3 regions of the Sediminibacillus dalangtanensis genome follow, and region 2 is predicted to be linked to each of the others. Evidence: predicted binding sites of a transcription regulator. Region 2 holds the regulator's gene; each other region holds the start of a gene.

Region 1 (8,063 bases), 960 kb from region 2:
TACCTGCTGTCCAGGCTTTCCCGTCTGTTATCTCCCATGACAAACAGTTTCCCCTCTGGCACTTCACTCTCACCCGTGACTCCATCCAGGGAAAAATCTTCTGTCAGCGGTTTGCCATCATCCTTTTTAAACGGTTCTAAATACTCTTCCTCGACCGGCTCTCCGTTCAGATATAAACGGTCGTTCTTGTACTCGATCGTATCTCCCGGGGTGCCGATTACACGTTTCACGTAATCTTCTTTTTCATTAGCGTGAAAGACAATCACATCAAACCGGTTGATATTGTGCAAGTCATAGGCCATCTTGTTCACCATGATCAAGTTTTCGTCATACAGGGTAGGCTCCATCGATTTTCCGTCCACAACATAACTAGCAAATAAATACGAACGGAAAAGTACTGCCAGTATTCCTGCAATCACTACCGTCCGTAATACTTTCCAATAATTTATTCTTTTCATTGTCTTTTCCTCCAGGTGCTGTTTCTATCCATATTTTACCCTTCAGAAAAAATATTAATCCTCTATTTAAAAGCTACCCTCGTTCCCTGGCCTTGCTTTGCAGCCGCTGCTCTAAGAATTTACCGAAGATCCAAAACAACAGAATACAGATTCCGACGACGATTGTCTTGACCGGGTTCTGGGCAAAAGAAACAATACTGTCCCCCACGAAGGCAATCGTAAAAATCATCACCGTCTTTCCCAATAGCACGGCAAGGATGAATTGTTGAAAGCTGACTTTGGACAACGCAGCGACGATATTGATGACAGAAGACGGAGAAAACGGAAAGCACATTAGCAAAAACAACGGACCGAATCCGTGCCGTTCCAGCCATTCGGTCACCCGCTCCACTTGCTTATTTTTCCGCAGCCAAATAAAAAAACGTTTATTTCCAAGCTTGCGCACAAGCATAAAGACACATAAAGCCCCGGCACTGGCACCGATCCAGGAAAACAAAAAGCCTTCGAGCAATCCATATGCCGCTGCATTGGCAAGCACAAAAACGACCAGCGGCAAAAACGGCAGAAAAGCCTCAATGAAAGGCAGTAAAATGCCCGGCAGCGGTCCGAGGCCTTCATACGTTTTCAATAGCTGCATCAGCAAATCATCAAATCTATTACTTTCAATTAATTCTCTAAGTTCGTTGATATCTATGTTAAATATGTACAAGTTCTATTCTCCTCGCACCCGCACTTGCAGTTATGTACTGCTTACTAACCAGTTTCCCTATTTTAATTGTAATGTAAACAAGGAAAATTGCCCAGTCCGTTGTCTTTTTCTGTTAGAGGGTGTCCCCTGTGTCACATTCTCCCGTTGTTTTTCTTCTAATAAACACAGATAATAGAGACAGAGAACCTTTTAGGGGGGATAACATGTATGTTTTTTTGATGATCTCAGCCTTTATCGTCTGTATCGCTGCCCTTATTATAACATTGCGATTAGGAAAGTCGGAGTCAGACAAAGCGAGGGTCTATGAAAAAGCCGAGAATCGGCATGAACAGGAGTTGGATCGTTCGATGGACTATGAAAAGCGCTCGATGAAGGAAAATGTGCCCTTGCTAAGTATCATTTATGGAGCAACTTTTTTGATTGCTATTGCCTTGTTTCTGATTTTTTTCTATTTTCCCTTCTAAATAAGGAGGCCGGGACAAAACATGACCAACAAAGCAAAAACCGAACGAATTCCAAATGCCAATCAAATTCGTTCGGTTTTATTTGTGTATTTTCTTTTTATCCTGTTGTTTGATACGTGCTTCGAATCGCTACGTTTTTGTGCTCTGATTTCCACATGATCAAGACAAGATAAACCGTATTCTTCTATTGGCTGATAGGTATCTAAACAGTGACGAAGACGAAAATCAGCATGGGGGTTCCTTTATTCTTTACAATCTGATAATAGCATAAATAAGCGGTTTCCATGCAGCTCAGCTTTCTATCTGTAACAGAAATAGGGCAACACGGAAATCACATCTGAAGAGAAGGTATCTCCTTCAACGGAGGCAAGGTACGCAGACTCCAGCGGGATGAGCGCGAGCTGAAGATCCACTTGGCAAAGCGGTATGCTTTGCCAAGTTAGCTGAAGCCATGCCCGCGGAAAGCGCAGTACCTTGCCGGAGTGGAAAGTGGCACTTTTCATAGCATTTGCTTTTAGCTCATCAAAAAAACCGAACGAATTGGGAATCGTTCGGTTTTCATTTTGGTCACGATGCTTTTGTCCCAGGCTCCTTTTATTTTTGCCTGTCCCTCTCATGGCTTCGTGTGGAAGGGCTGAAGCTTCAACCTGTTTGTTCCACTCATCTTTATAAACTGGATTTTTATTTTCTTGACTCCTGTAGCACAGCCGTTTTGTTGCCCGTAAAGGCAGTGTTTATTGATTAGGCAGAATGGCAGTTACTCTTCTCCGGCAGGTTAGGTATAAATTACCAGGGTTTATTTGGTTGTAAAATAATCGCATTCTGCATATAATAAGAACAAACGTTCCCTTTAAGGAGTGAAAACAAATGGAAACTGTGCTTCATCTGGCTATGGAAAACAAAACAAAGGTAGAAATGATTTATCAGGCTAAAAACGGACGGCTGTCACAGCGCATAGTCCGAATTCTCCAGATTAAAGAAGAACAGGTGGTGGCTTACTGCTTTTACCGCAAGCAAGTCAGGACTTTTCGCCTGGAAAACATTTTGGCCATTCATCCGGCTAAAAAACTGCGACGTCGGGGGGCATAGTCATGCAAGGCAAACATCAGGACCGGGGAACCATTAAGTGGACTTCCCTCATGCTGCCTGAGCATGTGGAAATGCTCAATCAGTGGTATGAATCAGAAAAGGACGTTGAAAAACCGATTCTCAGCAGTGATAAATTAGAGGAAATGCAGCGAACGATCATGCAGGCAATCGAATACAAACAAAAAGTTTCCCTTTACTTCTATGAAGCACAGCGAATCGAAATGCTGGAAGGTTTCATAAAAGGAGTGGGAATGGGTAAACTTGAAATCGAAAACCACGACGGTCTCGAATTTCTTCCCGTCGAAGCCATCGTGGACGTGGAAATAATTGAGTAAACGGCAGGATTGCCGGGAGAAGGAGCCGACTACATTCGACGCATATAAGCTTTTTCAGGATTCACCGTCCTGCTCATTCTCCTCTTCCTCCGAATCCAGTTTCACATCATCCAGTTCGAGCCAGGAAAGCATTTCCCTTACTACTGTATTTATTTTTTCGTCCACCATTTTATCTCCATATTTCTTTTTGGCTCGTGCAATATTGTCGAGGACATCCTGCCCGAAATCAATGATCGGTGCATCGTTTTCCAGGTTGTTGAATAAATCGAGAATTTCATCAAGCGCTTTGTCGAAACGCTTGCTTTCCAATTCGGTTGCTTTCATTTTTTATCACCCAATCATAGGGTATCCGAAATACAGAAAAAATAACAGCCCATGCCGATGTCCTATTGACCTGCTTCGTGTTTCCGGCCTTTCACTGCCTTTATTTACTTTTTTCACAGGTTTTGGTTTTAGAATCAATCGGTTTGGGGTATAATAGAACACATGTTCGGTAAGGAGGAGTAATTGTGCGTTATCTCAGCGAAGAACAGCTTTCCGTTGCTTCCCGTTTTCTATTTCTTTCCATGGCCATTGTGGTCATCCAAAAGGATCTGCAGAGCATTCAAACAGGCAGTTTCAAAATCAAAGAGCCTTACACAGACCTGCTTGGCAAAATGGAGCAGGAAGCTGTAGCAGAACGCCGACAGCTTCGGAGCCGTATGGCAAATGAACAGCTGCAGGTCGTCTCTTTAAATAAAAATGATTCTTTCTCCTCTTTTTTATTTATCTGTCAGGGACGAGAAGAAAAAAGAAACTATTTTAATCCTGCCATTCGAAAAAAAGTGGAAACCATTCTACGGGAACTTATACAAAAGGCTCAGCAACCATATCAGCATTATTCTTCCACAAATACTTAATCCGGTGATCAAGCAAGTAACGAAATTGCGCAGTCCTTTGAATTTGATTCAAAATGATGCCGTGAGAAACAGGGAGTGTAATGGAAGTTCCATTCTTGAAGATAACTTCTGTGGATTGATTCGCAGCCTTGCTGATTCGATCGATATGCGAGTGGGCAATCCACGAGCATTGAGGGCTATTAGGAGAAGCTGTGGGGAAAAAATACATACCGCTCGAAGGATCAATGGAGACAGGTACTTTGTGTGTAATGTTGCAGATATCCTTGGTCCCTTCCTGCCTGCCCCGCAGACTGCTCCCAAAGAACTTACAGGCAAGGTCGATGATTTTGCTTGCCGGCTGTTTCACCTGGATTATTTCTTCTTCTTCCAGGACCCGGGAAGAAAACCTGTTCCCTTTATCCCCTCCAATGACAGCAAGCGTAAGCGGAGTTACTTCATAATGCGTTTCATACATCATAGACTACCATCCCTTCATTCAATAGTTAGGCATGTGAAAGGCCTACCCCTAATTTACCAGAAAATTGAATAAAATGGTAGAATAAATTGAATTTTTTGTAAAAAAATACGGCTATTTGTCATACTCGCCTCTTCATAATGAAAACGTTTTAACCCCGGCGTGCAGGTTTGCTATACTCTAGATATATCAAAGGTATTAAATCTTTCAAATAAGGAGGAAACGCCATGTGGAAAAAGAACAAAAAACAGAAAAACGAGTCGCAGCAGAAACAACTCCCCGTTAAGCCGGTGAGCCTTTCAGAGGTGAAAGATGCCGTCCGGCGATACAGCGCAGAATTGGCCTCTGAAATACCGTTGGAAGTGATTATCAACTCCGACAGGACGATTGACTACCAGCTGCTTGCTCCCTATTTGGAAGCCAAGCCGCAACAAACGTACTACATGTCCCGGGAAACGTATGAGATCTTCGAGGAAAAAGATAAACAGCTCGCCGAAGACCTGGACAAAGTTCAGCAAGCTGTCGACCATTATCGTGAGCAAACCGGAAAGCTTCCGGTAACAGAAGGAGACCCCGACAAACAAGTCAACTACTTGAAACTGGAAAAGCTCGGATTGTTATCCAACTGTCCGGATCGTCCCTTCTTCATTACGGAGGAGGAAGATATGGTCACCCACCGCCGGCCTTAGAGCGGTGTTTCAAGCAGTCGGCGTTTATTTCCCTCCAGTTCCTCGATTTTACGTTTTACATCTCCGAACAGTTCCTCCAGCTTGGCCACCGTCCGATCGGTTTCCCTTTTGACTGTGCTGACTTGTTCAAGCGAATCCTTGATTTGGCCTTGAATAAACCAGTCCGTTATCAGGCCGTCAAAAAAGTAATCAGCCACAGTCCAGCCGCCGGATATGGAAACGTCGACTGCAAACGAGTTACCGATATCATCAAGTTCATTCGAAAACTTACGCAACAACCGTTGGGCTACGTGTACCTCTTTACTCGCATCGTCAATGCGACCATGTTTAACTGCTGTGGTGATCATCCCACCGCCGAACATATCGAGCGTCCCCCAATTTTCTGCACTGCGCAAGGCTTCTTCCGCCTTGGAAAGAGCGCTTGATGCTTCCCGGCCGGCAGCCAGGGCTTCTTTGATTTCGTTGGCATCTGCCCGCAACTCGCCAATCGCTTCCGACAGATCAAGCAGCTCTTCTCCTGCCTGATGCCCGTGTTCCAACAAATACTGCTCCTTTTTCTCCAGGAGGCGTTCCACCTGTTCTTCCGGATAACCGAGTGATTCAATTCTGGCAGAGATTCTGCTATGCTCCCGTTCCAACTCTTCCAGGGCGGAACGTGCTTCCTTCCACTTTAATTGGGCTTCCAGTACCTCCTGCCGTTCTTTGTCAAGTAATTCCTCCTTTTTTCCGGCGATCGTCATAAAAACACCTTTTAGGCTGATTCCTTCTAGTTTTTCCACATCCACTTTTTCATCTTCCAGCCTTCGCTTCATCCGGGCTTCCGTTTTCCGTAAATCTTCCAACTGGGCAGCCAGGACGATAAGCTGGGTGTTCAAGTTTTGCTTTTCTCGCATCTTTTCCTTTTCATTCATTAGTTGTTCTTGAAAATCAATCATCAAGTTCATCCCATCCCTTCCCTTCTATTTACGAAGAACTGCCCGAATTGGTTTCACGCTCCGTAAGCTCTTTCTCAATTCGATTAATTCGCTCCTGAATCGATGGATGACTGTACCGCAGCCACTTTATCCAAAAAGCAGGATTCACATCGCTCTTCGACTGCTCTGCCATTCGTCGAAAACTGGAAATGCCCGCCCGCAGCTGATCACTGTCGCTTTTCTCTACTGCATAACGATCGGCAGAAGCCTCGATTTGCCGGGAAACAGCTAATGACAGTGGTTGTGCGGCAGTAAGCAGCAAAGAAAAAATCAGCAACAGAATCGGAACAGCTCGCAAATCATTCCAACGAGAAGATGACTGTTTCGTTAAAACATTCTTGCAGACAACCCGGTAAAGCAACGCACCAGCATAAAGCAAAAGCAAACTCAGTAGCAAATAGCCAGCCACTCCTATGTACACATGATGCTTCACATAATGGCCGATCTCATGGCTGAGGATAAACAGCACTTCATCCTGCGGCATTCCTTCTAGTGTCGTATCCCACAGGACAATCCGGGCATTCCCCATAATTCCGGTGACATAGGCATTAAAAGTGGTGGTTTTTTCACTCATATCGACTTGAAGCAGGGTAGCATCCTTCAGTCCCGCTTTTTCCGTCAAATCTTCGATTGCTGTTCGTAGCGGTCCGGGATCCATTGCCGTGAAGTCCTCATACAATGGATCGATCCAAACTGGCTGAATATACACCACGAACACAGCTGCCGGAAGCGCGAGCAACCATAATCCAAACCACCAATTTTTAAATCTGGCCATCAATACCAACGCCGCATAAATACAAGCTGCTAAAACGAGCCAGAAGAACAGACTGTCCAGCCCAAGCTCATAGAACCAGTTTCCGACTGTTTGATTGCTGGTTCCTTCTCTTCTGCTGATGGCAAACCAAATGACATTGAACGGAAGGCGAACGAACTGATAAGCGACAGTCAGCAGCAGCGAAAAAAGCAATGTTTTTAACCAAAGTCTGCCTGTGAATCGCTCGATATGTTCCATCCATACCATCGACCAGCCTTTTTTGATGATGGTATACAACAACAGCCATTCGAGTGGAAGCTTGGAAAAGTACATGGAGTGCGCCATAGCTGCGTAATTAGAACTACCATACGTCTCCAACGGATAAAAGAATAGGAAATATCCCCATATAATCATAAGAAAGAACAAATAAGCTGCCAGCAACTTTTTCATCTGATTTCCTCCTGCCGGAATTCTCATTCTCAGAAAAACGAATCCCCCGCCGTTCTTGGGCAGGAGATTCTTAAATTTTACCATATTCTTTTATCTGTCTGCTATATCGCTTATAATTGAGCCACTTTATCACGCAGCTGCTTCCGTAGAATTTTACCAGTCGTATTCTTCGGCAGTTCATCCAGGAACTCTACAACGGCAGGCACCTTATATTTAGCAAGCCGTTCTCCGCAAAACGCAATAACATCCGGGGCTTTCAAGGCGTTGTTTTCCGTGACGACAAAGGTGACGACAGTCTCTCCCTGATCAGGATCCGGCATACCGACGACAGCTACTTCAGCAATATCGGGATGCTCGTATAATACCTCCTCCACCTCGCGCGGATAGACATTGTAACCGCCGACCAAAATCATATCCTTTCGCCTGTCGACAATGTAAAAATAACCTTCATCGTCCATTCTGGCCATATCTCCTGTATACAGCCAGCCGTCCCGCAGTACTGCCTCCGTTTCTTCCGGCAGCTTGTAGTATCCGGCCATTACATTGGGACCACGAACGACTAATTCACCTACTTCACCAGGCGGAAGCTCGTTCCCCAACTCGTCTACCACCTTATTCTCGACATTTTTGATATTGGTACCGATAGAACCAGGTTTCCGTTCACGATCCAATGGGTTGAAACAAGTAACCGGTGATGCTTCCGACAAACCGTAGCCCTCGGATACCATCACCCCGAATTTTTGCTCGAAATTTTTCAATAGTGCCACTGGCATAGCAGCCCCTCCGGA
Region 2 (8,063 bases):
TCGTTATTTTTATTTATGGCAGAAACCGCAATGACTTCTTGATATTTGGAAGGATAAATAACAGAATCGTCTGTCCCTTCATTACCACTGGCCCCAACGATAAGAATTCCTTCCTCGTAAGCTTTTCTCATCATATCCTTTAATATTTCGCTATTGAATGAAGTTCCCAAAGAAAGATTGATTATATCTATATCCTGCTGAATTGCCCAATCAATCGCCTCAACAATATCCGCAAGACTACCTTCTCCATCATGGTTTAATGCCTTAACAGCATATAGGTTTGCGTCCGGAGCTATTCCGGATATACCAGTTTTATTATGCTTTGCCCCTATGATTCCTGCTATGTGGGTACCATGACCATTATCATCGACCCATTCAGGATTCTTATTCATTGTTGAATAGCCACCTTGAATGTTAAGATCTGCATGCTCGGCTATACCAGTATCGATGATGGCTATGTCGACTCCTTTTCCGGTGATCTTTTCCGACCAGGCAAGAGGAGCTCCAATTGTATCCATATTCCACTGATTTTCAACGGATGCCGCTTGATTGATTTCTCGTGCAGTTTCTCCAGATAATTTAACTGGACTATTCTTCTCTATGTATGAAATATCATCGTGATTCCGCAATAATTCTTTTTTGTTAGGGTTTATCAAGACGGATAGGACAGGAAGATTCTCATATTGATTGATAACTTCATAGCTTTCATTCATGATTTCATGTTTGCTTTGCTCACTCTGATAACGGATAAGTACTTCTTCCTTTTCCAGTGCAGCTCCGTCCACTTTTATAAAATCAAGGGAGCTGAGGATAAGTAGCAAAGAAAAGACAAAAAGCCATTTATTCACAGGCAATTACTCCTTTACGAATTAATACAGAATTATATTTTACCAGCATAACAACGATTTGTCCTTAGTATTTTTTTTAGTAGTTCCATAAAGTGCATAAAGGAGCAGTTTTGTTAAAAGGAAAAAACTTTGGACATTTTCATGGAAATTTAATAAAATTATGAAAGGGAGGTGTTATTTATCAAGTATGTAGGTTTTGTGCTGATAGCCGCTTTGGTATTGGCCGTCACAAAGAATTTTCAAGAGATATACGATTTTTCTTCCATATGGTTATTTGTTTTCAATGTTTTATTGTTGGGGTATTTCGCATTCTTGGTAGTATTTCCGCTTCCTGAAAACAAAAAGCGAAACACTGCTAACTAAATTTATGGATAACGTAAACACATATAGATAGAAGATCATTCTAGAAAGAAAAAAACCAAATCTGATGATTTGGTTTTTTCTTTACTTTTTACTGGATATGTCGATATAGACCTATTACTTTTCCTAGGATCGAAACATTATTGAGAATGATTGGTTCCATTGTTGCATTTTCAGGTTGTAAACGAATATGGTCTTTTTCTTTAAAGAAGCGCTTAACGGTGGCCTCTCCTTCTTCAGTCATGGCCACGACAATTTCCCCATTTTGAGCGGTTTGCTGTTGTTTGACAATTACCATGTCCCCATCCAGTATTCCTGCTTCAACCATACTTTCTCCCTCGATAATCAATACAAATATATTATCATCCGGATTAGCTATTGTGCCGGGGAGTGGCACATACTCTTCGATGTTTTCCACTGCTGTTATTGGTATCCCTGCCGTTACCTTCCCGATAACGGGAGCGAAAGTGGCTTCCCCGGCAGGAATTTCGTTTGCCTCTTCCAAACTGAGCACCTCAATGGCGCGAGGTTTGGTAGGATCTCTTCTGATAAACCCCTTTTTTTCCAACCTCGATAAATGGCCGTGCACAGTAGAACTCGATGCAAGTCCGACAGCCTCTCCTATTTCCCTTACAGAAGGCGGATAGCCTTTATCCAAAACCTGTTCTTTAATATATTCTAAAATTGCCTGCTGCCTTTTTGATAGTTTTGTCATTTGTGTAACACCTCGGACATAGTATTTATTGTGAATATTATACCATGCATGGCATGTATATACAAACACTCGTTCGAAAAAAATGTTGACAAGAACCTATGTTCGTATATAATAAAAGTATAAACACGAACATAGGTTCTAATTATTTGGGAGGCGTATAAAATGTTTCAAAAACTTTCGAAACTAGACCTTTTCTATTTAACCTTATTTATTTTGACTTTAGGATTAATGTATTATTCAATGGTCACCATCTAAGTAACTTACAAGCAAAAGCATTATAAGAGGTGTCAGATTGTGGAGACAACAAAACAGCAAAAAGCAGTTATATATTGTAGAGTAAGCACAGCTAAAGATGAACAGGAAACCTCTTTGAAGCGTCAAAGGCAGGAGTTAACTAATATGGCTGTTAATCATAGACTAGAGATTGTATCGGTTATAGAAGAACAAAAGAGCGGATACGAGATTGAGCGGGAAGGCGTCTTCCAGATGCTAGACCTTTTTTCCTCACAGCAAGCCGACTGTCTCCTCATTCAGGATGAGACACGGCTTGGAAGAGGTAATACAAAAATCGCTTTGTTTCATCAGCTAAACAAATTGCAAATCCCCGTGTATTCCCTGACACATCAAGGACAGCTGCAATTGTCGGAATCGGACTCTATGGTACTGCAGATCGTCGGAATTGTAGAAGAATATCAAAGAAAAATCCATAATATGAAAATTAAACGGGGAATGCGAAAAGCCATGGAACGGGGATATGATCCGGGCAAAAACTTAGCGAAGCAGCATGAATCCTCCGGTAGAGATAGAATAGAGTTCCCGATTGATGAGGTGGTTAGACTAAGGGCGAGTAAGCTGACTTTCGAAGAAATAGCTGCGACCTTGAAAGGGCTTGGCTATCCAGTTTCGAAAGCCACCGTCCACCGCAGGTTTCAAGAGTATGTTTCCCTTGATTCCAACTCTGACAAACGATAAGATATGTACAAGACAAGTTCGGTTCTGTCTGAACTTGTTTTTTTGTTTCAAGAATCTGTTTTATGGAAAAACAAGAACTATAAATTAATTTAAAGGAGTATCTTATGCTTTCAAAAGATAAGTTGAATAGAATCAATGTACTTGCTAAAAAGGCAAAAGAAGAAGGGTTGACTGCTAAAGAAAAGCAGGAACAACAATCATTGAGGGAAGAGTACTTGAAAAATGTCCGGAAATCCTTTAAAAACCAATTCAAGAGCATGACAGTGGTTGATCCGGAAGGAAAGGATGTCACTCCCCAAAAAGTAAAAGATTTAAAACAGCGGGAGAAAAACAATCATTGAGAAGGAAGCCTTTTTTGACAAGCATTCCAGCATGAAATTATAATGGACATGTTGAAATGCTTGTTTGTTTTGTTTTTTCATTATAGGATATGAGGTGTACATAATCCGTAAATCAGAAAGGGGTTACAACAATACATGGTAAACCAAACAGAAAAACTATCCATTAATACCATTCGTACACTATCAATCGATGCAATTGAAAATGCGAATTCCGGTCATCCAGGACTGCCTATGGGAGCTGCTCCGATGGCATATACACTTTGGACAGACTTCATGACCCATAATCCGAAGAATTCGCACTGGTTCAATCGTGATAGATTTGTACTATCGGCTGGACATGGGTCAATGCTGTTATACAGCCTTCTCCATCTTTCCGGTTATGGATTGACGATCGATGATTTGAAAGGTTTCCGGCAATGGGGGTCAAAAACTCCAGGCCATCCGGAAGTTCATCATACAGAAGGGGTAGAAGCAACGACTGGACCACTCGGACAAGGACTGGCAATGACGGTCGGAATGGCAATGGCCGAACAACATCTTGCTGCCAAGTACAACAAGGAAGGCTATCCGATTATTGATCATCACTCTTTTGCTCTTGTCAGTGATGGTGATTTAATGGAAGGTATCTCGCATGAAGCAGCATCGTTGGCTGGTCATTTAAAGCTTGGCAAGTTGGTCGCTTTATATGATTCGAATGATATATCGCTGGACGGTGAGTTGTCCCAATCTTTTTCTGAAAACGTAGAAGAAAGGTTCAAAGCATACGGCTGGCAGGTTATTCGGGTGGAAGATGGCAACGATTTATCCGCTATCCGAGATGCAATTAAAAAAGCGAAAGCAAACACAGAACAGCCCACATTGATCGAAGTGAAAACGGTTATCGGTTATGGATCACCCAACAAATCTGCTTCGTCGGCTTCCCACGGTGCTCCCCTTGGTGCTGATGAAATCAAGCTTACCAAACAGGCATATGAATGGGAGCATGAGGAATTTCATGTGCCGGAAGAAGTCTACCAGGATTTCGATAAAAAAATCGTACAACAAGGCAAACAGGCTGAAGATGAATGGAACGCTCTTTTCGACAAGTATAAATCGGAATATCCAGAGCTTGCCAAAGAACTGGCAGAAGCCATTGCCGGCGAACTGCCTGCTAACTGGACAGAGGAGCTTCCAGCTTACGAGACGGGAAAAGATAAGTTAGCTACTCGTGCTTCTTCCGGCGAAGTAATCAATGCTATTGCCAACAAAGTACCTTACTTCTTTGGGGGGAGCGCTGATTTAGCTGGATCGAATAAAACGAATGTAAAAGACGCCGGCGATTTCTCGAGAAATAACTATTCCGGCAGAAATATTTGGTTTGGTGTGCGCGAGTTTGCTATGGCTGCAGCTTTGAATGGAATGGGACTACACGGCGGATTAAAGGTCTATGCTGGTACCTTCTTTGTGTTTAGTGATTACTTGCGTCCGGCAGTAAGGCTGTCCGCGATTATGAATCTTCCGGTAACATATGTCTTCACGCATGATTCCATCGCTGTGGGAGAAGATGGACCGACCCATGAGCCGATCGAACAGTTGGCATCTCTTCGTGCAATGCCGAATTTGTCTGTGATTCGTCCGGCTGATGGAAACGAAACCAGTGCTGCGTGGCGGCTAGCGTTAGAATCCACAAAAACTCCAACAGCGCTTGTTCTTACCAGACAAGGCCTTCCTACTTTGGAGGGCACAAAAGAACAGGCATATGAAGGAGTCAAAAAAGGTGCTTACGTCATTAGTCCTGCTGATAGTGACCAACCGGACGGTTTGCTTCTTGCTTCTGGATCTGAAGTACAGCTGGCCGTCAACGCGCAGAAAGAACTGAAAAACAAGAATATTCATGTCAGTGTGGTCAGCATGCCTTCCTGGGATCGGTTTAAACAGCAGGATAAAGCTTATCAGGAAGAAGTTCTTCCGTCTACTGTGAAAAAACGTCTGGCAATTGAAATGGCTTCTCCTTTCGGATGGGAACGTTATGTAGGAGATGAAGGCAAAATGTTGGGTATAGAAACCTTCGGCGCTTCCGCTAACGGAGATAAGATTTTGGAAGAGTACGGGTTTACCGTAGAAAATGTAGTCAACCAGGCAGAGAGCCTCATCAAAGGTTAAATGTCAATTCCCCCCCAGGCTGTTATCCAGCCGGGGGGGTCTATTATGGCCTCATATTTTTCTTGTGCGACAAAAATCGCGGAATTCTCCACCATCGTTTGACAACCGTTTCGCATTGGATTGTGTATAATTGTTCCTAGCAGGGAGGGACAAGCCAATGCCTAATTACTCCATTTTTTTGGTGAACAGTGAATTCGCGAATCATTACTATTATCGTTCTGAAATTTTATATCGTTTTTTACGCAAGTTTGATGTTTATCCAGTAGATAGTATCAACTATAAACAATCGAGATACGTTACTTCTGAAATTCCTGTACGAGAATTAATGGACTATCTGGCACTTTGCCATTCCGGCGAAAATGCATTTGAAAAGAAGGGGAACGTACTGCGTATTGAAGGTCAATCAGACGTTGCGGAACTACTGATTGCCGGGACTTGCATATATGGAAGTTCCTCTAGCTTTTCCGGAGCGGAAAAGCTGTTGTTTCAATATTTCAGGCGATTTAACAGCCGCTTTTTTATTATTGAATATGATTCTGACAATTATGGATGGATCTCACCGATAGGTAAACGTCATAAGGACTTGAATACAAGGCTATTGTATTCTCTATTATGATTTACTATACTGTATGAGAGACAACTTGAAGGAGGAAGACGTGACATGGGCACGATTTGGGTAGTATTGATTGCCATTATTGCTTTGATTGCCGGTGTTGCTCTGGGGTTTTTCATTGCGAGAAAGTATATGATGAATTACCTTAAGAAGAACCCGCCGATTAATGAACAAATGCTCCGTACATTGATGATGCAAATGGGACAAAAGCCGTCGCAGAAAAAAATCAATCAAATGATGCGGGCGATGAACAACCAGTCAAAATAATGAATGAACCCACTTATTAGTGGTCAATGGTATCTAAAATAGATTCTATTTGATAACTATACATATAAATCCCTTGTCACTTAGCGGCAAGGGATTTATATGTAAGAAAGTGATAATTTCACTTAGTTGTCACAATGGCGGTTCTATCTTCTGCTACACTTAAGAGGACGGATTTATCGGTTATGTTTAGTGGGAACTTCGATGCAATTACAATATAACGGGGTGATTCGCACTCTTAGACACTTACTATGTCAGGACTTTAATTGAATTCATTGGATGCTTAGACATACAGAAGCGAGCACTGTTACAAATAAGTTACAAAAGAATTATGTTAATGAAGGAGGGAGAAAAATGGCAGCAGAATTAAATATATTTATTGCCTTTGGAGCAGGCTTCCTATCGTTTATCTCTCCATGTGTTCTGCCATTATATCCAGCTTTTTTATCTTACATAACTGGAATGAGTGTGAACGAAATAAAGGTTGAAAACGGAATGCTGAATAGCAAAAGTATTTTCCATACATTATTGTTTTTGCTTGGATTTTCGAGTGTTTTTGTTTTACTCGGTTTTTTCACCACCTTTATAGGGGAGTTTTTATTAACTTGGCAGGATGCAATACGGCAGCTTGGAGCAATTCTAATTGTATTTTTTGGATTGGTTATCATAGGAGTATTCAATTTTCAATTTCTGATGAAGGATCATAAAATCGTTTTCCGCAATAGACCTAGCGGATTTATCGGTTCCTTTTTTATCGGAATGGCTTTCTCCATGGGATGGACGCCATGTACGGGACCTATACTTGGTGCCGTTATCTCGTTATCTGCAGATAAGCCGGATCTTGGAATGGTGATGATGAGTGCTTATTCGTTGGGATTCTCTGTTCCGTTTTTGATCCTTTCCTTTTTTGTGGGAAAGATGAAATGGATAAAAAGGAACGGTCCACGATTGGTGAAAATCGGGGGTTATGTCATGATATTTATGGGAATCGCCCTTTTTTTCGACTGGATGACGGCGTTAACTTCCTATCTTGCTGGGTGGTTTAATTTTTACGGGTTTTAACCGATGGAAATCACTGCACATTTATATTATGATAGAATTACGGAAATGGAAAAGGAGTTATGAAAATGCACGGAACGAATGACTTGATTTTAAGAACGGCGACAGTGCTAATATCATTCATCTTATTCGCTTTCTCGATTTATTTATTTCTTGCAGGGCATAACGCGCCTGGAGGTGGATTTGTCGGTGGATTAATGACCGCTTCGGCGATTGTACTTATGTATATGGCATATGGAGAGAGAGCTGTCAGCAAAATTATACCAGTTAATTTTCGTTTTCTAGTACCGACTGGACTTATGATCGCCTTGTTGACAGGTGTCGGTTCCTTCGCTTTTGGCGAACCGTTTTTAAATCAAACTTTTGGCCACTTCCATATTCCGTTACTGGGGGATAAAGAACTGGCCACAGCACTTTTATTTGATTTGGGTGTATATCTTACGGTGGTAGGGATAACCATGACAATCATTCTTTCGATTGCCGGCGATCGTGACTAGTAAGGGGGAATTTGATGGCAAACATATTAGTGGTTGATGATGCAAAATTTATTCGTGTAACGCTGTCGGGGATTTTAGAAAACGGGAGCCATACCGTTGTAGGGGAAGCAGAAGATGGTGATCAAGCAGTTGAGATGTACAAGCAGTTATCACCGGATTTAGTTACAATGGATATCACCATGCCGGGAAAAAACGGTATGGACGCGATGCAAGAGATCAAAGCGTTTGACGGTCAAGCAAAAGTAATTATGT
Region 3 (8,063 bases), 380 kb from region 2:
ACCGAGGGTGGGCTTAAGACCTCGAGGCGCTGAAGCTGGACGTGGCTGTTTCAGCCACTAATGATCCCCAGACAGTTAAATTTATCATTTCCTGTAAAAACAAAAAGCCAAACCGGCCGCTTGGGAGCCGGTTTGGCTTTTTTGCGATTGCCGTTGGACTGGCGGCAATCATTCAGACACCTTGCAAAGAAAAGAGGGAGACGCAAACTTTGGGTACAAAACCTGCAGCTATCAACCAAGTGGTGGATGGCAAAGCTTCCATTTGGTCAGCTGTTATGTTCTGTAAGTTAAAGATAACACAGGCCATGAATCCCTGCTTTATTATTGTCATAACATCTGACAAACTTTTCTATTTATTTGGTGAAATCCATTTTCCAACTGAAATAGTCATTGGATGCATTTTTTTGATAGCTTAAATAGGCGTTAAACTTCTTGCCTTTTTTACTAGTCAATCCTTTCACATATACCCGTCCATTTTTCAACAATCCTTTTACTAACGTTTTTGTCGCCCGTTTTCGCATTGAGGCTAAATATTTATCATTTTTCCAAACGACAAATTTACAGCCACTCTTCCAATTACTGCAACCAAATCCTTTACTTCCTTCGACGACTTTGCTGCCACATACCGGACATTTTCCGAGTGCCTCTTTCGTCCCTTTTTGCCGCTCAACCTTATTTATCGTAACCTTCGCTTCCTGCTTAATCGTGCCCACGGATTGTTTCGTAAAGGAGAATACGGTTTCCAAAAAACGCTCCTTATCCACTTTGCCTTTTTCGATATCCGCAAGTGATTTCTCTAATCTTCCAGTAAATTCTAAGTCGAATAAACGATCAATCGGAAAAGTCTCCACAAGCCTGTTTCCAAGCTCGGTACATACCAGATTTTTTCTTTGCATCGTAATATACCCAACATCTTTCAATTTTTTTATTGTTTCAGCCCTTGTTGCTGGAGTACCGATACTAAAGCCTGATAGTACTTCTGTAACTTCCTCTTCCTGATCTAGAGCTTTTTCCTTCGAAACCTTTCCGCACGTTTCCATTAATCGAAGCAATGTTTTTTCAGTATGAGGTTTTGGGGGCTTGGTTACATGGGAAGAAACATCGCTACCCTTAACTGCGACCATTTCTTTAGGTTCCACGTTAGGAAGGATCGTTTCCTTTGACTGAATACTTTCTACCTGCTTCCATCCTTCCTTTAACTGGACTCTGCCTTTCGAATAGAACAAACCTGGTAATTCCAGTTCTTCAACTTTAGTGAAAAGCCTTGTTTCTTCATATTCTGCAAGTGGCATAAACTGCATAATGAATCTGTTTTTTATTGCCTGGTAGACGAGTTCCTGGTCCTTAGTGAGCCGCTTTGGTTTTACATAAGTAGGCATAATTGCACTATGACTTTCCACTTTAGCATTGTTAAAGACCCGTTTTGACTTCGAGAAACGGATTTCTTCTTTATACGGAACATCTTCAGCCAACTTTTTTAATACCGTTGCCGCTTTTCCTGCCAGGCTTTCATCCAGGGCCGTACTTGCTGTACGGGGATAAGTGATCCACTTCTTTTCATAAAGTGATTGAGCAACTTTTAGTACTTTGTCCGATGTCCATCCGTTATACCTATTTGTCATATATCCTTGTAAATTGGACAGATTGAAAAGGAATGGAGGGAACTCTTTCTTTTTCTCGACCTGTTTATCTATTATGGTTGCTTTTTTATCGGCTATTTTACCGGCGATTTCTTCAAGTGGCTGCTTATGTTTGAATTTTTCTTGTTCATTTTCCTGGTAAACACCTTGAAACGTTCCACCGGATTTAGTAGAAAATGTCGCGGTCAGCTTGAAATAATCTTCCGGAATGAATGATTTGATTTCTTTATCCCGGTCATAAATGATCTTCAATGTCGGCAGCAGAACCCGTCCGATATTAAGTGCCTTTCCACTTCCCTGCTGGTATTTAAGGGTAGCAACAGAGGTTAAATTGATACCGATTACCCAATCCGCCCATTGGCGGCTGATCCCGGCATCCTGCAAGGCGCGCAACTTTTCATTCGGTTGCATGGTTTTCAGTCCCCGAAGCACTTCCTCTTGGGTCCACTCGTTGATCAATAATCGATAGACAGGTTGCTTGGGATTGATATAGTCGATGATGCTGTCGCCAATTAACTGGCCTTCCCGATCATAGTCACACGCAGAGATAATTGCTTCTACGTCAGGTCGCTTCATCAAGCGCTTAATCACATGAAGCTGTTTTTGTGCCCCTCCATCTGCCCGGTTGCGGTTGCGGATATCCGTTTTCACTTTATATTGAAACTTCTCCGGTATGAATGGAAAATTTTCCATCTTCCATTTTGTCATCGAACGATCATAATCTTTTGCGTCAAATAATTGCAACAAGTGACCAAATGCCCAGGTAACCAAATAACCATTACCTTGAAAGTAACCATCCTGTTTTGTTTTTATATTTAAAGCATCTGCAATATTTTTTGCCACAGAAGGCTTTTCAGCTAATATTAATTTCATGTGTATCACCCATCTTTACTTTTTTCGGGGAGAATTATGTCCGGAACAGCATACGAAGGAAATATAAAAGGAGAAGGTAAACCCAAACTAAGGCTTCCACCATTATAACACGGATAACTAATCTAGGGAACGAATGTTTGCATCTACTCTACTCCTTCTTGTAAAGAAGGTGCAAGCGTTTTTTCTTCGATTGTCTTCAAGTCAAAAATTCTGGACCAAGTGAGGATTCGGTAACAAAAGAGTAAAAACAACAAAGACTGCGATAAGAGACTAAAGAAAAAAACCGGAACCCCTAATGGATTCCGGTTATGCTTATTACCAAAAATGTTTGTTGTCTTCCTGTTTCCTCAAAACTACGGCATAGACAACCGTAGAAAGGACCGCAAGCAGTGTTACAAGAAATGTGTTTTTCAACCTACTTCCCTCCCTGAGCGTTTTGATGGTTGGTTATTAAAATGGACGAAGTTTCCCTTTTTTCAAGACAAGCTTTGGTCCGCCGAGCATGAATAGATAACGGTTATCAATGACATTTTTCATGGCGCGGGCAGTTTTACCGTACAACTTATATCCGGAGAAAACGGTTCCCATTGCATGGCTGCCGCCCAATGAAGCCACCGTTCCTTTATTATCAAAAACGAAATCTTCCAGCTTGCCGCCACGCAGCAATGCTGTAAGGTTGTCAGAAGCAGTGTCAGCTTCCTGGATAGCAAGTTGGGCAGTCGGAGGATATGGACGGTCATTTTCTTTATCCATTACCCAGGAACAGTCTCCGAGAATAAAGATATTGTCATAGCCTGGTACACGAAGGTCGCCGTTCACATTTACTTTACCTTTGAACACTTCGAAACCGGATTTATCCAGAATAGAGCTTCCTTGTACACCGCCAGTCCAGACAATCGTACCTGCTTTGATCTCTTCGTTGTCGTCACCCACGATAAATGCATCTTCTCTGCATTCCTGGATTTTCGTGCCAATACGGAACTCTACTCCACGGTCTTCCAAAGATTTACGGGCATAAGCAACCAGCTCTTCATCAAATCCAGGGAGTATCGATGGGGCAGCCTCCACATTGATGATACGTACCTTACTGCGCTCGATATCGTATTTCCGGCAGAGTTCCGGCACCTTTTCTGCGAGTTCTCCGACAAACTCGATACCGGTGAACCCAGATCCGCCTACAACGATGTTCAATGCCTCGTCGTTTGTTTCTTCCCCGCTGCTATACCGGGCAAATTGATGCTCAATATGTTCGCTGATCAAGCGGCTTTTGTCGACACTTTCAATCGACAGTGCGTTTTCTTCCATTCCGGGAATACCGAAAGAGGCCTTCTCAAATCCTAACGAGAACACTAAATAATCATATTCCAGCTCGCCATTTTCCAGAACGACGCGCTGCTCATCCTTTTTCACTTCCTGCACTGTATCAAAGACAAGTCTTACACGATTCGTATCGATGACATCACTGATAAGCATACGGACTTTGTTGACATCAATCGTGCCTGCCGCAACTTCATGAAGCCACGTAGATTGATAATGATAATTATGCTTGTTGACCAGAATAATGTCTGCTTCTTCTTGGCCTAGCTTTTGCGTCAATCGTTTCGTTGTCATCATCCCGGCATAACCCGCGCCAAGAACGACAATTTTAGGTTTGTTGCTCATATTCATGTCCACACCTTTCTCTTATATATAAAAGTGCAATACCTCCGTAGAGATACACTTATAAGCAGGAGAAATCTACCATTTCCGGCAAATCTATTGATTCTATTTACCCTCGGCGGTAGAAAGATGAAACCTTCCTATGTATCTTCTCGTCTCGACATCTTGAAAAAAGGAAGTTTTCCTTTTGCTACTATCTTCACAAACATAAATCTTTTCCATTGTTGTGTCAAATAATTACCATTCATGACAAGGGTTTGTTGAAACAGATTCCATAAACTTATCAATCTGTTACATCGTCTCTCTTGCTTGCCTTACCGTCTCCTTATATTTTGCAGCAACTTGTTCAATCTGAGTGAAGTTCCCTTCCCTGATCGCTTTATTGTCCACAAGATTTCCCCCAGCTCCGACTGCCGCCGCTCCTGCCTTTATAAAATCAGCAGCATTTTCTGTCGTGATGCCTCCGGTCGGAATCATCGTGATATCCGGTAATGGACCCTTGACATTTTTGAGAAAGGAAGGCCCTACTGCCGAAGCCGGAAAAACCTTGACAATATCGGCGCCTAGTTTAACAGCTGTCATTGCTTCTGTTGGCGTCATGATTCCGGGAACAGAAACTTTATCAAGAGCAAGGGTTGCCTCAATTACTTCTTGTTCGAGAAGCGGACTGACGACAAATTGTGCTCCATGTTCAATGGCTGTTCTTGCGGAGGGCGCATCAAGGACAGTTCCGGCACCGACTACCGCTTTCCCGGCGAATTTATTGCTTAAAGTTTGGATGATTTGATTGGCATTTTCGGCATCAAGCGTTACTTCAAGAACATTCACGCCACCCTTTATCAGCGATTCAGCCACTTGCTCTACATCTTTTTCCGGTACTTTGCGAATAACTGCAAGAACTCCATTTTCCATTATTTTCTTCATAATCGTAGCTTTATCCATTTTTCTTCTGCCTCCTTATTGTTCAGCGCAATATTTCCTTGTTTCCCTGTTCCGTATCGACTTGATGCCAGAAAGGATAACCTTCCACATCACCAGCAACGGTCAATGCATAAGCTCCTATTCGATTGCCCAATTTTACCGATTCGGCAAGGTCCCATCCACGTAGCTGGCCTGATAGAAAACCGGCCGCAAAACCATCTCCGGCTCCGACGGTATCAATAATTCGTTCTACTTTGTATCCCTCAACATAATCAGCTTCTCGTCTGGTAGCGTAATAAGCACCAGCTGAACCGAGTTTAATGACGACGACGTCTGAACCGTTCTCCAACAGTTCTTCAGCAATTTTTTTCTCCTCATCATGCCCGGTCATCAGTTCCCCTTCGTCGATTCCTGGAAGCACGATATCACTTAAAGCAGCAATTTCCATCAACGTCTTAGCCGCTTCCTGCTCAGACCATAATTTCAAACGCAGATTCGGGTCAAACACTACCTTTAAGCCATTCTCTTTCGCTAGACGGATAGCCTCAAGCACTGTTTGCTTGCATGTATCGCTAAGTGCCGGGGTGATGCCGGTTACATGAAGGTAAGCTGCCTGTTTTATGTATTCCTCATCTAAATCATCTGGCGATAGCTCGCTGGCAGCAGAAAGTTTTCGATAATAATAAATTTTGGGATCGCCCGCTGCAAGTTTTTCTTTAAAAAAAACAGCTGTCGGCAATTCTGTATCAAAGACGACATTCGATGTGTCGACTCCTTCTCCACGAATAAAATTGCGGACAAACAGACCGAATTCATCGTTACCTAGCCGACTGATCCAGCCTGTTTGATGACCTAGTCTGGTCAAGGCTATCGCAAGATTTGATTCCGCCCCGCCGATCGTTTTATGGAATCCGCTGACATAGCGGAGCGGACCTTCAGTATCCGGGGTAAATAAAACCATGCTTTCTCCTAAAGTTACTACATCCATGCCTGAAATCCTCCTTTGTCTTTATGCAAGTAATACTTGAATGTTTCTTTCCGTAAGTTGTCGCTTATAATTCTTATCAAGACGATCATCGGTTACGATGATATCGACTTGGTCAATATCGGCAAACTGAATCAGGGCGACTTTGCCAAGTTTGGAGGAATCAGCGACAAGTGTCACCACTTCTGCACAACCCACAATCTGTTTTTTCCAATCTGCATGCAAACTAGTGAAAACAGATAACCCTTGTTCCACTGATACCCCTGTAGCACCAAAGAACACACGGTTTACGTGCAGTTTTTGCAGGAATTGAGTAGCCTGTGTACCGAAAAGAGAGCTGGAATTGGCTATCCTCTCTCCTCCCGGAACCAGAAGCTGCACTTTCGGTTTGGCTTGCAATACATGAGCGATATTCAAATCATTCGTGATGACAGTAACCTCCTTGTCGCCCAGCAGCTTGGCGATTTCTACCGTTGTACTGCCTCCGTCCATAAGGATTGTTTCTCCCGGCACAATCAACTGTTCTGCCCGTTTGGCAATCGCTTGTTTTATCTCGTTTTGACCGGATTGCCGCTCTTCGATGGGCAACAATCGTTCCTCTGACTCCACCAACATCGCACCGCCGTGAATTCGGGTAAGTAACCCGCGACTTTCCAAGGTTTCCAAATCAATTCTGATCGTCTTTTCGGTCACTTTTAATTGTTTACTAAGAGCGGAAACTTTGATAATCTTCTGTTTTTCCAGTTCAGCTAAAATATGTTGATAGCGTTCTATTGATAGCATATCAACCCTCCTGCAGTTACACATATTTTTAACCTACCATATTCAGGGTAGAATGTCTTCATCGAACTTCCTTTGCTTTGCTAGATAAGCTGCCGTAAAAGCCAGTCATAGGACAGGCCGCCATCGACTTCATGACCGCCATTGTGGATGTGAAAACCAAACGCTTCCGGTCTCCCGCTTTGCAGATAGATCTTTTCTAACTGAGAGATAGCAACACTAGCACTGTCTAATGGAAATAAAGGATCTTTTTCTCCTGTTTCAATAAAAATAGGACGAGGTGATACCAGTCCAAGCAAGCCCGGAAGCTCGGAAAGATTTAATACGCCCGGCAGATAGTTGTCCAGGCAGTGTGGTTTATCCAGAATACTGTCTCGAAACAGGCTGGGATAGCCCGCCAACACTGCCGCTCTCAATCTTTCATCTAAAATCGCTGTAAAACCAGCTACTGCAGCTCCGCCCGAAAAGCCGAATACTCCAATATTACGAGGAAGTACATCATCAAAGGATGTCATAACATCAAGTAATTTCCGGGCTTCCCAAACTCTGGCGCCGAGAAGTGTTTTTCCTTGCATTAAGAATAATTGAGCCAGCCGCTCACATGACTTGTCTTTCCCCGCTTCCGCATCGGCTTGAAAAATCCGTTCTCCTTTTCCTAATAAAGCCGGCGCGAAAACTTTACAGCCTCGTTTCACCATTTGCAAAGCATAGTTTGTTTGCGTAGTAGCCGAAAGATTCCTTATTCCTTGTCTCGTCAGTCCGATTATTTGTTTTGGTCCATAACCATGACCATGAAGTGCCAGGACAGTAGGAAAAGTCGTTTTCGCCTGCAATGGTGTAAGCACATAGATAGGAACATCAAGCTGATTCCCTAATCTCACTTTAAACCTTTCTTGACGATAATCTTCAAATTCTTCAACAGATTCGATGACAGGTACTGAAGGTATTTTATCCCAATCGGAAAAATCACCAAGTAAATGCTTCAATTCCAGTTTCATCTTCTCTCGTTGACTTTCATACTGCTCGAACGTCCGTTTAAGGACCGGGACCCGATTGTATTCATCAATAAAAAATTGTTCTAGTGTTTTTCCCATTTCCATTACCAACTTCCTGAATCGGCTGATTTTGTGTAATAAAAATCCGATTCACTGTAAACAATGAACCGGATTGGCAGAACTTATTTTCACTTGAAAGTCGTTATTTTA

Evidence for each region. The regulator LexA, encoded in region 2, represses DNA repair genes until DNA is damaged. The targets are predictions, from matches to a motif close to CGAACATATGTTCG.
Region 1: a site for LexA is predicted at 2,466-2,479, ahead of ERJ70_RS04685 (WYL domain-containing protein). Genes of this name have one in related genera too.
Region 3: a site for LexA is predicted at 2,640-2,653, ahead of ERJ70_RS07610 (type IA DNA topoisomerase). Genes of this name have one in related genera too.

What each region holds. Positions count from the first base shown of each region.
Region 1 covers NZ_CP046956.1:919,169-927,231, reverse strand. Annotated here, with positions in the region: gene lepB (signal peptidase I) at 1-458, opposite strand, end outside; gene ERJ70_RS04695 (TVP38/TMEM64 family protein) at 532-1,167, opposite strand; gene ERJ70_RS04690 (hypothetical protein) at 1,371-1,631, shown strand; gene ERJ70_RS04685 (WYL domain-containing protein) at 2,499-2,720, shown strand; gene ERJ70_RS04680 (YolD-like family protein) at 2,723-3,055, shown strand; gene ERJ70_RS04675 (hypothetical protein) at 3,110-3,379, opposite strand; gene ERJ70_RS04670 (YhjD family protein) at 3,565-3,954, shown strand; gene ERJ70_RS04665 (competence protein ComK) at 3,902-4,411, opposite strand; gene ERJ70_RS04660 (DUF3939 domain-containing protein) at 4,636-5,097, shown strand; gene ERJ70_RS04655 (hypothetical protein) at 5,094-6,032, opposite strand; gene ERJ70_RS04650 (M48 family metalloprotease) at 6,061-7,275, opposite strand; gene ERJ70_RS04645 (fatty acid--CoA ligase family protein) at 7,386-8,063, opposite strand, start outside.
Region 2 covers NZ_CP046956.1:1,883,997-1,892,059, forward strand. Annotated here, with positions in the region: gene ERJ70_RS09455 (S8 family serine peptidase) at 1-848, opposite strand, end outside; gene lexA (transcriptional repressor LexA) at 1,300-1,923, opposite strand; gene ERJ70_RS09465 (YneB family resolvase-like protein) at 2,218-2,895, shown strand; gene ERJ70_RS09470 (DUF896 domain-containing protein) at 3,000-3,236, shown strand; gene tkt (transketolase) at 3,372-5,378, shown strand; gene sirA (sporulation inhibitor of replication protein SirA) at 5,536-5,994, shown strand; gene ERJ70_RS09485 (YneF family protein) at 6,040-6,258, shown strand; gene ERJ70_RS09490 (cytochrome c biogenesis CcdA family protein) at 6,610-7,317, shown strand; gene ERJ70_RS09495 (Na(+)/H(+) antiporter subunit B) at 7,377-7,811, shown strand; gene ERJ70_RS09500 (response regulator) at 7,826-8,063, shown strand, end outside.
Region 3 covers NZ_CP046956.1:1,500,890-1,508,952, reverse strand. Annotated here, with positions in the region: gene ERJ70_RS07610 (type IA DNA topoisomerase) at 354-2,513, opposite strand; gene ERJ70_RS07605 (NAD(P)/FAD-dependent oxidoreductase) at 2,964-4,175, opposite strand; gene ERJ70_RS07600 (bifunctional 4-hydroxy-2-oxoglutarate aldolase/2-dehydro-3-deoxy-phosphogluconate aldolase) at 4,464-5,114, opposite strand; gene ERJ70_RS07595 (sugar kinase) at 5,137-6,081, opposite strand; gene ERJ70_RS07590 (DeoR/GlpR family DNA-binding transcription regulator) at 6,103-6,861, opposite strand; gene ERJ70_RS07585 (dienelactone hydrolase family protein) at 6,942-7,958, opposite strand; gene kduI (5-dehydro-4-deoxy-D-glucuronate isomerase) at 8,056-8,063, opposite strand, start outside.